Regions from separate parts of the Kribbella sp. NPDC026596 genome, predicted to be linked through region 3. Evidence: riboswitches for the same ligand, from Rfam matches in the RefSeq annotation. Region 3 holds a riboswitch; each other region holds the start of a gene.
The links. Region 3 has a riboswitch for S-adenosylmethionine ahead of AB0E63_RS25615 (aminotransferase class V-fold PLP-dependent enzyme). Riboswitches for the same ligand answer to the same signal wherever they lie in the genome.
Positions count from the first base shown of each region.

Region 1: it holds a riboswitch for S-adenosylmethionine, as region 3 does, so the genes downstream of both, thrC (threonine synthase) here and AB0E63_RS25615 (aminotransferase class V-fold PLP-dependent enzyme) in region 3, are expected to answer to the same signal.
Region 2: it holds a riboswitch for S-adenosylmethionine, as region 3 does, so the genes downstream of both, AB0E63_RS23010 (GNAT family N-acetyltransferase) here and AB0E63_RS25615 (aminotransferase class V-fold PLP-dependent enzyme) in region 3, are expected to answer to the same signal.

Region 1 is NZ_JBEZYF010000007.1:45,316-48,581, reverse strand. Features, by position in the region: gene AB0E63_RS07815 (VOC family protein) at 1-119, opposite strand, end outside; gene AB0E63_RS07810 (MoaD/ThiS family protein) at 175-450, opposite strand; gene thrC (threonine synthase) at 447-1,709, opposite strand; SAM riboswitch class I at 1,723-1,863, opposite strand; gene AB0E63_RS07800 (cation:proton antiporter) at 2,022-3,266, opposite strand, start outside.
Region 2 is NZ_JBEZYF010000027.1:68,933-72,198, reverse strand. Features, by position in the region: gene AB0E63_RS23020 (dihydrofolate reductase family protein) at 1-377, shown strand, start outside; gene AB0E63_RS23015 (NAD(P)-dependent oxidoreductase) at 374-1,294, shown strand; SAM riboswitch class IV at 1,376-1,490, shown strand; gene AB0E63_RS23010 (GNAT family N-acetyltransferase) at 1,503-2,063, shown strand; gene AB0E63_RS23005 (dihydrofolate reductase family protein) at 2,110-2,664, shown strand; gene AB0E63_RS23000 (BTAD domain-containing putative transcriptional regulator) at 2,724-3,266, shown strand, end outside.
Region 3 is NZ_JBEZYF010000032.1:91,574-94,839, forward strand. Features, by position in the region: gene AB0E63_RS25605 (DNA translocase FtsK 4TM domain-containing protein) at 1-428, opposite strand, end outside; gene AB0E63_RS25610 (DinB family protein) at 561-1,076, opposite strand; SAM riboswitch class IV at 1,173-1,286, shown strand; gene AB0E63_RS25615 (aminotransferase class V-fold PLP-dependent enzyme) at 1,303-2,667, shown strand; gene AB0E63_RS25620 (prolyl oligopeptidase family serine peptidase) at 2,679-3,266, opposite strand, start outside.

The DNA.
Region 1 (3,266 bases), on a different contig from region 3:
CCCGCGCCGTCCGGATCGTCGAATCCGGGCTCGATCACGTATCCGAGGGCCGCGGCCCAGAATCGGGCCAGCTTCTGCGGATCGGCGGCATCCCCGCCGATGGTCCATTTCGTCGCCATGCAGGCGACGGTAGCGGTGGTTCCGGACGAAAGACGCCCGGAACCACCGGCAGGATCAGCCGCCCGCGACCGCGGGGATGATCGAGACCTGGCCGCCGTCCTTGATCGCGGTCTGCAGGCCGTCGGCGAACCGTACGTCGTCATCGTCGACGTACACGTTCACGAACCGGCGCAGCTCGCCGGACTCGTCCAGCACCCGGCCCTTGATGCCGGGGTAGGAGCCGTCGAGCGACTCCAGCACCTCGCTCAGTGTCCCGCCCTCGGCCGAGACCTCGGACACGCCCTGGGTGTAGGGCCGCAGGATGGTGGGGACCCGTACGCTCACGCTCACTGCAGGCCTGCCTTCACGAAGGCGTCGTACGACGCGGGAATGGTCACCTTGGGGCCGACCCGGTCGGCCACGGCGTCGAGCGTCTTCAGCCCGTCGCCGGAGTTGATGATCACCGTCTCGGCCTCGGGGTCGAGCTGCCCGGTCGCGATCAGCTTCCTCAGCGTCGCGACGGTCACCCCGCCCGCGGTCTCGGCGAAGACGCCCTCGGTCCGGGCGAGCAACTGGATCCCCTCGACGACTTCCTCGTCGCTGACGTCCTCGATCGCACCGCCGGTACGCCGGGCGACGTCGAGCACATACGGTCCGTCGGCCGGGTTGCCGATCGCCAGGGACTTCGCGATGGTGTCCGGCTTGACCGGCTTGACCACGTCGTGGCCGTCCCGGAAGGCCTGCGCCACGGGCGAGCAGCCGGTGGCCTGAGCGCCGTACACCTTGTAGTCGGTGGCGTCGACCAGGCCGAGCTTGCCGAGCTCGGTGAAGCCCTTGTCGATCTTGGTCAGCTGCGAGCCGGAGGCGACCGGGATCACCACCTGCTGCGGGATGCGCCAGCCGAGCTGCTCGGCGATCTCGAAGGCCAGCGTCTTGGAGCCTTCGGAGTAGTACGGGCGGACGTTGACGTTGACGAACGCCCAGCCCTCCTCCTCGCCGGCGATCTCGGAGGCCAGCTTGTTCACGTCGTCGTAGTTGCCGTCGACGGCCACCAGAGTCCCGCCGTACACGGCGGTGGTGATGATCTTGGGTCGCTCCAGGTCCTTGGGGATGAAGACGACCGAGCGGATGCCGGCCCGGGCGGCGGCCGCGGCGACGGCGTTGGCCAGGTTGCCGGTCGAGGGGCAGGCGAAGACCTTCATGCCCAGCTCGCGGGTGGCGCTCAGGGCGGACGCGACCACGCGGTCCTTGAAGGAGTGGGTCGGGTTGCCCGAGTCGTCCTTCACCCAGAGCTTGCGCAGGCCCAGTTCACGGGCCAGGTTCTTGGCGTCGATGAGCCGGGTGTAGCCGGGCTCGGTGTTCGGGAAGCTCGCGACGTCCACCGGGACGGGCAGCAGTGGCTGATAGCGCCAGATGTTCTTGGGACCGGCCTCGATCTGCTCCCGCGTGATGGTCGGGTAGTCGTACCCGACCTCGAGCGGACCGAAGCACTCCATACAGGCGTAGAACGGACCGAGCGGCGACTTCGCCCCACAGGCGCGACAGCTCAGGTGCGTACCGTTGCCGAAGGCACCTTCACGGATCGTGTGGGTGGCGGCGGTCAGGCTCATGAGTGAGGTTCCCCTCTCATCTTCCCCGGGACCGGATCTCGGCGCGGGACGGATTTGGCACCGGTCCGCCGCAAGGAACCCGGGAGCGGGACCTCAACGGGGAGGGTTGCCGGGACTTCAACGGGCCGTTTCCCTCAGTCCCTCTGGATGAGCTCCCCCGAGACTACCCAATCGGGTCCATATTGTGTCTTCCGTTCCCACCATCCGAGACGCGAGGTCTCAGCCCTGCCGGCACCGGACTGAAGGAGTTCGCCGCCGGAATCCACGCCGCCGCCGCGATCCGGCACGGAGTCGAACCGCCCGCCGCCGCGCTCAGGCAGCCCGATCTCGGCGTACGTCGAGCATTCGCATCATCGGAGTCGCCGCGATCCCGTGGACGACGACGCTCAGGACGACGGTGAAGCCGACCGTCGCCCACAGCCAGGGCAGGTCGGTGCCGAAGTCGGCACCGGCGTACGCGAGGTAGAACACCGACCCGACGCCGCGGACGCCGAACGCGGCCGTCACCCACCGCTCCGAGCGGCGCATCGGCGTACCGGCCAGCGCGGCCCAGGCGATCAGCGGACGGATCACCAGCACGAGCAGGAGCCCGATTCCGATGCCGGTCAGCGTCAACGGCTTCAGCAACCCGGCCGTGATCGCCACTCCGAGCAGCAGCAGGATCCCCCAGGTGAGGATGTGCTCGAGCTGCTCGACGAAACCGTGCAGCTCCTCGTGGAAGTCGTGGCTGCGCTCGGCAGCCCGCAGCGCCAGGGCCGCAACGAAGACCGCGACGAAGCCGTAGCCGTGCAGCACCTGGGCCAGGCCGTAGACGCCCAGTGTCATCGCGAGCGCCAGTACCGGTTCGCGGGAATCCGCCAGCCGGAAGGCGCGGGACGGCGCGGAGAAGGCCATCTTGCCGAGCAGCCAGCCCGCCCCGGCACCGACCGCGACGCCGATCAGCGTCCGGCCGATCAGGTCCCAGGCGAGCCACTCGAGGGCCCAGCCCCCGACTGCGCCCTTGGTTGCGGCGAAGATGGCGGCGTAGACGAAAGGGAACGCCAGGCCGTCGTTCAGCCCGGCCTCCGAGGTGAGCGCGAAGCGGACCTCGTCGTCCTCCTCCGGCTCGGCGCCTTCGCCGGTGGTCGGGCCTTGCACCTGGACGTCGGAGGCGAGCACCGGGTCGGTCGGTACGAGGATGGCTCCCAGCAGGAGCGCGGTCGCGGGAGCCAGGCCGAGCCCCCAGCCGACGCCGGCTACCGCGGCGATGCAGGCGGGCATGGCGACGAACAGGAGACGCCAGGTCACGCTCCAGCGCCGCCAGCCGATCGGACGGTCGATCGCGAGCCCGACGCCCATCAACGCGACGAGGATGGTCAGCTCGGCCAGGTGCTCGGTGAGCTTGGGTTCGGCGAGCGGGGTGAGGTGCTGCCGGTTGACGGCGAGACCGAGGAGCAGGCCGGCGCCGAGGAAGCCGATCGGCGCGGAGACGGCGTACCGGCGCAAGAGGCGGGGCAGGACGGCGCCGAGCAGCAATGCCAGGCCGGCCACCAGGTACAGCCCGTCGCCGTCGATCGT
Region 2 (3,266 bases), on a different contig from region 3:
GGCGTACGACGTACGAGCACTCGAGCCACTGGGGAGGCGACGGGCCGCATCCGACGGCACCGCTGTTCGTGCTCAGCCACCGGCCAGCGCCTGAGATCAGCGAGAAGCAGACGCTCGTCACCACGGGGATCGAGGACGCGATCGCGGCGGCGCGGGAGGTTGCCGGGGACAAGGATGTCGCGGTCATGGGCGGCGGCGCACTGACCTCGGCCCTGGCGGCGGACCTTGTCGACGAGGTGATCCTGCATCAGGTGCCGATCCTGCTCGGCGGCGGTCGCAGCTTCTTCCAGGAGGTCCCGAAGCACGTGCGGCTCCGGCTGGTGGAGGCCATCCCGGCACCCGGTGTCACGCACCTCCATTACGAGGTGGTCCGATGATCCTCGTCACGGGCGGCCTGGGCATGATCGGTGCCCACACCGCCCAAGCCCTCCTGGATCTCGGACATGAGGTCGTCGTCACGACACACCGCCGTACCGAGGTCCCGTCATTCCTCGCCGGCCAGGTCACCGTGGAATCCCTCGACGTCACCGACCGGGAAGCCTTCCTCGCCCTGGGCGAACGCCATGACATCAGCGACATCGTTCATCTCGCCGGCAGCATCCCCGACGAGGACCCGGTCGACTTCTTCCGTACGGACGTGACCGGCCTGCTCAACGCGTTGGACGCCGCCCGCACGTGGGGAGTCCGCCGGTTCGCTGTCGCGAGCAGCCTTGGCGCGTACGTCGGCCGGACCGAGATCCCCTGGCACGAAGAGCTCCCGCTGCCGACCGCGCAACTGCCGCACCTGATCATCGCGTTCAAGAAGGCCGTGGAGCCGCTGACCACGCACAGCCTCCAGGGCAGCGGTGTCCAGCCGGTCGTACTCCGGATCGGGACCATCTGGGGACCGCTCGTCGATCCGGAATCACCGTTCTTCTACATTCCGCCGTACATCAGCGCCGTACTCCGCGGTGAGCAACCGAAGCCGCTGTACGCCGACGACGGCGGCGACTGCTGTTACGCGTCGGACGCCGGGCGCGCGATCGCCCTCCTGACGACCGCGGAGACGTTGCGGCACGACACCTACAACGTGTCCAGCGGCCGGCCGTACACCAACCGCGAGTTCGCAGAAGCCCTGCAGGCGATCACGCCTGGCCTGAAGCTCGACCTCCTGCCCGGGCGCCAGGCCGGTCCCGGCGCAGACCCGTACCTCGACATCACCCGGCTCACCCACGACACCGGCTTCGAGCCCACCTTCGACGTCGCCAAGTCAGTCGCCGACTACGCCGCCTGGCGCACCAACAACCCCCGCTGACCGAGTCACTTCGCGGCTGATTTGAGAAGGAACCAGTAGTTGGTAGTGGGGCCTCAAGAGGCGCTGGTACGGTTTGGCGTTGGTCATGAGTGTCAGCGTTTAGCCCCGGCTTGCTGGCCGGCAACCCTCCGTTCGTGGGTGGGGTGCCCCGGGTGAGGACCAGGCTCGGCGCAGGAGTGCCGGGCAAGCCGCGAGTGGGAGGTTTGGCATGGCATCGTTGCGGTTCCGTTCGGCCGGGGCGGAGGACGCCGACCAGGTCGCGTTTCTGCACGCCGATAGCTGGCGTCGGCACTACCGGGGCGCGTATGCGGATTCGTTCCTCGATGGGGACATCGACACCGATCGTCGGTCGGTCTGGTCAGGACGGCTGGCGGCGCCGGCCAGGTCCGCGACCATCCTCGCCGAGTACGACGACCAACTGGCGGGCTTCGTCCACGTCGAGTTCGACAAGGATCCGCGGTGGGGCAGCCTTGTCGACAATCTGCATGTTGACTATCGGCAACGCCGTACCGGGATCGGCACTCAGCTTCTGGCCCGCGCCGCAAACGCGGTCATCGGCGAGGCGAACAGCAACGCGATGTACCTGTGGGTGTTGCAGCAGAACACAGACGCGCAGCACTTCTACCGGGCGGCGGGAGGCAGCTCGGTAGAAACGGCCGCCGTACCACCGCCTGGCGGAGATCCGACTCGACTCAACGGCACTCCGAAGTGCCAACGGATGGCCTGGCCCGATGCATCGCAGTTGGCCGGATCGCTGAAAGCGGATTGAATCCGTCGTCTGGGAGATTGGGGAGATAGAGCCCAAGGAGGAGACCATGCGACCACTGATCGTCTTCAGCGACATGACCCTCGACGGATTCATGGCCGGACCGGACAACGACCTCGACTTCATGGCCGATGACCCGCAACTGACGAGCGAGCTGACCGGCGAGCTGATGTCCGTTGCGGACACGATCATCTGGGGCCGCAAGTCGTTCGGACCGTCGGCCGCCTACTGGACGACCACCGAGGGCGACCTGGCTGCGTGGCTCAATACAACGCCGAAGTTCGTCCTGTCATCGGACAAGAGCTTCGACGTCAGCGCCTGGGAGAACTCGACCCTGGCCGCCGGCGACGGAGCGGACCAGGTTCGCCAGTTCAAGGAGTCCACCGGCGGCGGCCTGGTCGTGTTCGGAGGAGTACAGACCGTACGCTCGCTCGTCGCCGCCGATCTCGTGGACGAGTACTGGCTCAAGCTCAACCCCGCGATCGTCGGTCGCGGCGGATCGATGTTCTCCGAGGTGGGCGAACGCAGGAAGCTGACGTTGAACAGCGCGCGGTCCTACCCCTCCGGAACCGTTGCGCTGGTCTACTCGACGCACACAGGCTGAACCGAGAAGGTGGTTGCGACGTAGGGATCTGTGTCTACGCTCATCGGGGAGGGCGATTGGTGCGGATCCGGCTGCTCGGAGGTTTCGGGGTCGATCGAGGGGGACAACCCGTCGATGGCCACGTCTGGCGTCTGCGGAAGGCGCGGACGCTGGTCAAGCTGCTCGCGCTGACACGGGATCAGCGGCTGCATCGCGACGTACTGCTCGAGGCGTTGTGGCCCGATCGGGCTCCGACGTCCGCGGTCAACAATCTCCACCAGGCGCTGCACGTCGCCCGTCGGGCGCTCGCCGGTGACGAGCCGAGCAACGGTCTGCTCGAGTTGCGCGACGACTTCGTAGTCCTGCTCGCGGACGGTCTCGTCGAGGTCGACGTACGGACGTTCGAGCAGTTGGCCGCGCTCGGGCGGACCAGCGGTGACCTCGCCGACCTGCGCGCCGCGGTCGCCGCGTACGCCGGAGATCTGCTCCCCGAGGACCGGTTCGAGGACTGGGCCGACCGGCCGCGGGAGGAACTCCGGGCGACCTTCTGCGATCTCCTCGTGGACCTGGCGGAGGCGACGGAGAACGACGTAGAGGCGCTCGACGCCCTGCAACGCGCCCTC
Region 3 (3,266 bases):
ACGCTGCCGCCGACGACGGTCCGGATGCCCTTGCCGACCGCGCCCGGGAGGTCCCACCAGATGGCGGCGGCCACGACGACCGCCAGGCCGATCAGGAACAGGCCGGCGCCGTCGCGGCGGTGCTCGGGGTCGAGGTCGCGGGCACCGTGGCCGATGCCGCGGACCATCCGTCCGAGCACGTGCGCGATGCCGATCCAGACCTTCACCACACCGCGACCGAGAGCGATCATGGCGGCCGCGAACGGGCCCGGTCCGCTGTTTTTGGGCGTGCTGGTCCGCGCGGCGGTCGAACCACCGCGTTTCGCGCTCTGCCCACGCTTCTGGGCGCCTGACGAACGGGAGCGTCCACCAGCAGCCGAACGAGCCGTACTCGGCCGTTTGGCTGCCGACTTCTGCGCCCGCGCCGGGGAAGACGTGCGGGTCGCCATATCTAGCAGGCTACCCCGATTACCTCTCGAGTCCCACGTGTCACACGCCGATCACGCTGCCCCATCCGTCGCGTCACAGCGCTGCCACTCCCCTGCTCAACGCCCAGGAGCCTAAGAGAGGCGGAGGTCGGTTCAGGCTCCTGTGGTGCCGTCGAGTTGTTCTCGGAGCAGGTCTGCGTGGCCGCAGTGGCGGGCGTACTCGCCGATGAGGTGGATGTAGATCATCCGGAGCGTCGACTCGGTCCCACTGAAGGTGAACCGATCGTCGAGCGACCGTCCGGCAGCAGCCTCGTCCGAGAGCTTCCACTCCGCGATCAACCCGTCGTACGCCGCCTGTGCCTCAGCCGGATCGATGCGCTCGAAGTCGGCGTCCTTCCCCAGCGCGGGCGCGAAGAGCGGCTCGGCCGGCTCGTCGGCGAAGTGGATGCGGAACCAGATCCGCTCCACCTTGGTCAGATGCCGGATCAGACCGAGCAAGGACAGGTTCGACGGCTTCGACGGCCGCTCGGCCAACTGCTCCGCGGTCAGACCCGCGCACTTGTACAGCAGCGTGGTGCGGTAGAAATTCAGATAACCCTGCAGCAACTCACGCTCAGGCGCGGTCAGCGAACCGTCCGGTCGCTCGACTGCCGGTGCTCTCCAGGTCATCTTCATTCCTCACGATGTCCACGATGTGTTCGCCTATCTCATCACATGAGATAGGCGTTGGCGCAGGTCGTGGCCTGTTCGTTACCGTTCTCGGCAGGTCATGAGTGTCAGCGTGAAGCCCCGGCTTGCTGGCCGGCAACCCTCCTCCGCGGTGGGGTGCCCCGGGTGAAGACCAGGCCGTGCGGATACCCCGCTCGGCAAGCGCGGACTTCCCGGGAGCAGCACCATGTCGATCCTCTCTATCCTCGAGCCGGCCACTACGACGACCACGCGGCCGACCGTCGCCCGGCTCGTCACCGGCAACATCCCCGCCACGGTCGGTTCGGACCTGCTGGTCCCACTGGCCGACGGCCGGGTCACTGACTACGCGAACTTCGACCACGGAGCCAGTGCGCCGTGTCTGGAGTCGGTCCGGGCCAGCGTCGAGGCCGCACTGCCGTCGTACGCGTCCGTGCACCGCGGCAACGGCTACGCCTCCCGCATCACCACCCAGTGGTACGAGCGTGCTCGCACCGAGGTGCACGCGTTCGTCGGTGCCCGTGACGACGACCAGGTGATCTTCACCCGGCAGACCACCGACGCGCTCAACCTGCTCGCCCACGCCGTACCGGCGGACGCGACGGTGATCGTGTTCGAGTCCGAGCACCACGCCGCACTGCTGCCGTGGCCGGCTGAGCGGACTGTCCGTCTCAACGCGCCCAGCTCGCCCAGCGAGGCCGTCACCAACGTGGCCGACGCTCTGCGCAACGCTCCGGAGGGTCCGCGGCTGGTCGTCGTTACGGGCGCGTCCAATGTGACCGGTGAGATCTTCCCGATCGCGGAGATCGCCGCGGTCGCCAAGGCGCACGGTGCGCGGATCTGCCTCGACGCTGCGCAGCTCGCGCCGCACCGGCGGGTCGACATCGCCGCGCTGGACGTCGACTGGGTCGCACTGTCCGGCCACAAGCTTTATGCGCCCTACGGCGCCGGTGCGCTGATCGGCCGCGCCGACTGGCTCGACGCCGCCGACCCGTACCTGTACGGCGGGGGCGCGACGACTGCGGTCACCAACGACACCGTGGTCTGGGCGACCGGCCCGTCACGCCACGAAGGCGGCTCCCCCAACGTCATCGGCGCGATCGCCCTCGCCTCGGCATGTGCCGCGATCAGCAAGCACCGCGACGCGATCGAGCAGCACGAGCGCAGCCTGCTCGCCCGACTCCGGACCGGACTCGCTCAGGTCCCGGGCGTCACGACGTACTCGATCTTCGGCGAGGACGCGGACCGGGTCGGCACCGTCTGTTTCACCGTTGCCGGTGTGAGCTCCACGCTCGTGTCCGCGGCGCTGAGCGCCGAGTACGGCATCGGTGTGCGCGACGGAAAGTTCTGCGCACACCCCCTCGTCGGTCACCTACTCGCTGACTCCCCCGAGCACGGTACGGCGGTCCGCGCGAGCCTCGGTCTCGGTACGACGCGTGAGCACGTGGACCGCCTCGTCAACGCCGTACGAACGCTGGCCGCCGGTGGACCGCGGTCGGAGTACGAGGACACCGACCACGGCTGTCAGCCCACCGACGACCCGCGGGACTTGCACGCTCCCCGCATCTGGTAACGCCGGCCCTCCTACTGCTCAGGAGGTACGAGGCCTACATGGTGAGCAGCGAACGCCAGTAGGTCGGCCCATTCCGACGCGACCATCGCGGCGGGTTTGCCGAAGCCGTGACCGGTGTTGACCTCGACTCGGGTCAAGACAGGTGCGGACGAGGATTGGGCATGTTGCAGCTCGGCGATGAACTTGTGACTGTGCAACGGCACGACCCGGTCATCGTGGTCACCGGTGACCACGAGGGTCGCCGGGTACGACATGCCGTCGCGCAACCGATGCAGCGGTGAGTACGCCAGCAGGTCCTCGAACTGCTCCGAATCGTCCGGATGACCGAAGTCAGAGGCCCACGCGGCGCCCACGGTGAACAGGTGGAAGCGCAACATGTCCATGACACCCACACCGGGCATTGCGACCCCGAACAGGTCCGGACGCTGAGTCATGGCCGCACCGACGAGCAGACCGCCATTGCTGCGACCGTGAATCGCGAGCTGAGCCGAGGTGGTCACACCGGTGTCCCGCAGGTGCTCGGCGACCGCGATGAAGTCGTCGAACACGTTCTGCTTGTTCTTGAGCCGGCCCGCGTCGTGCCAGGTGCTGCCGTACTC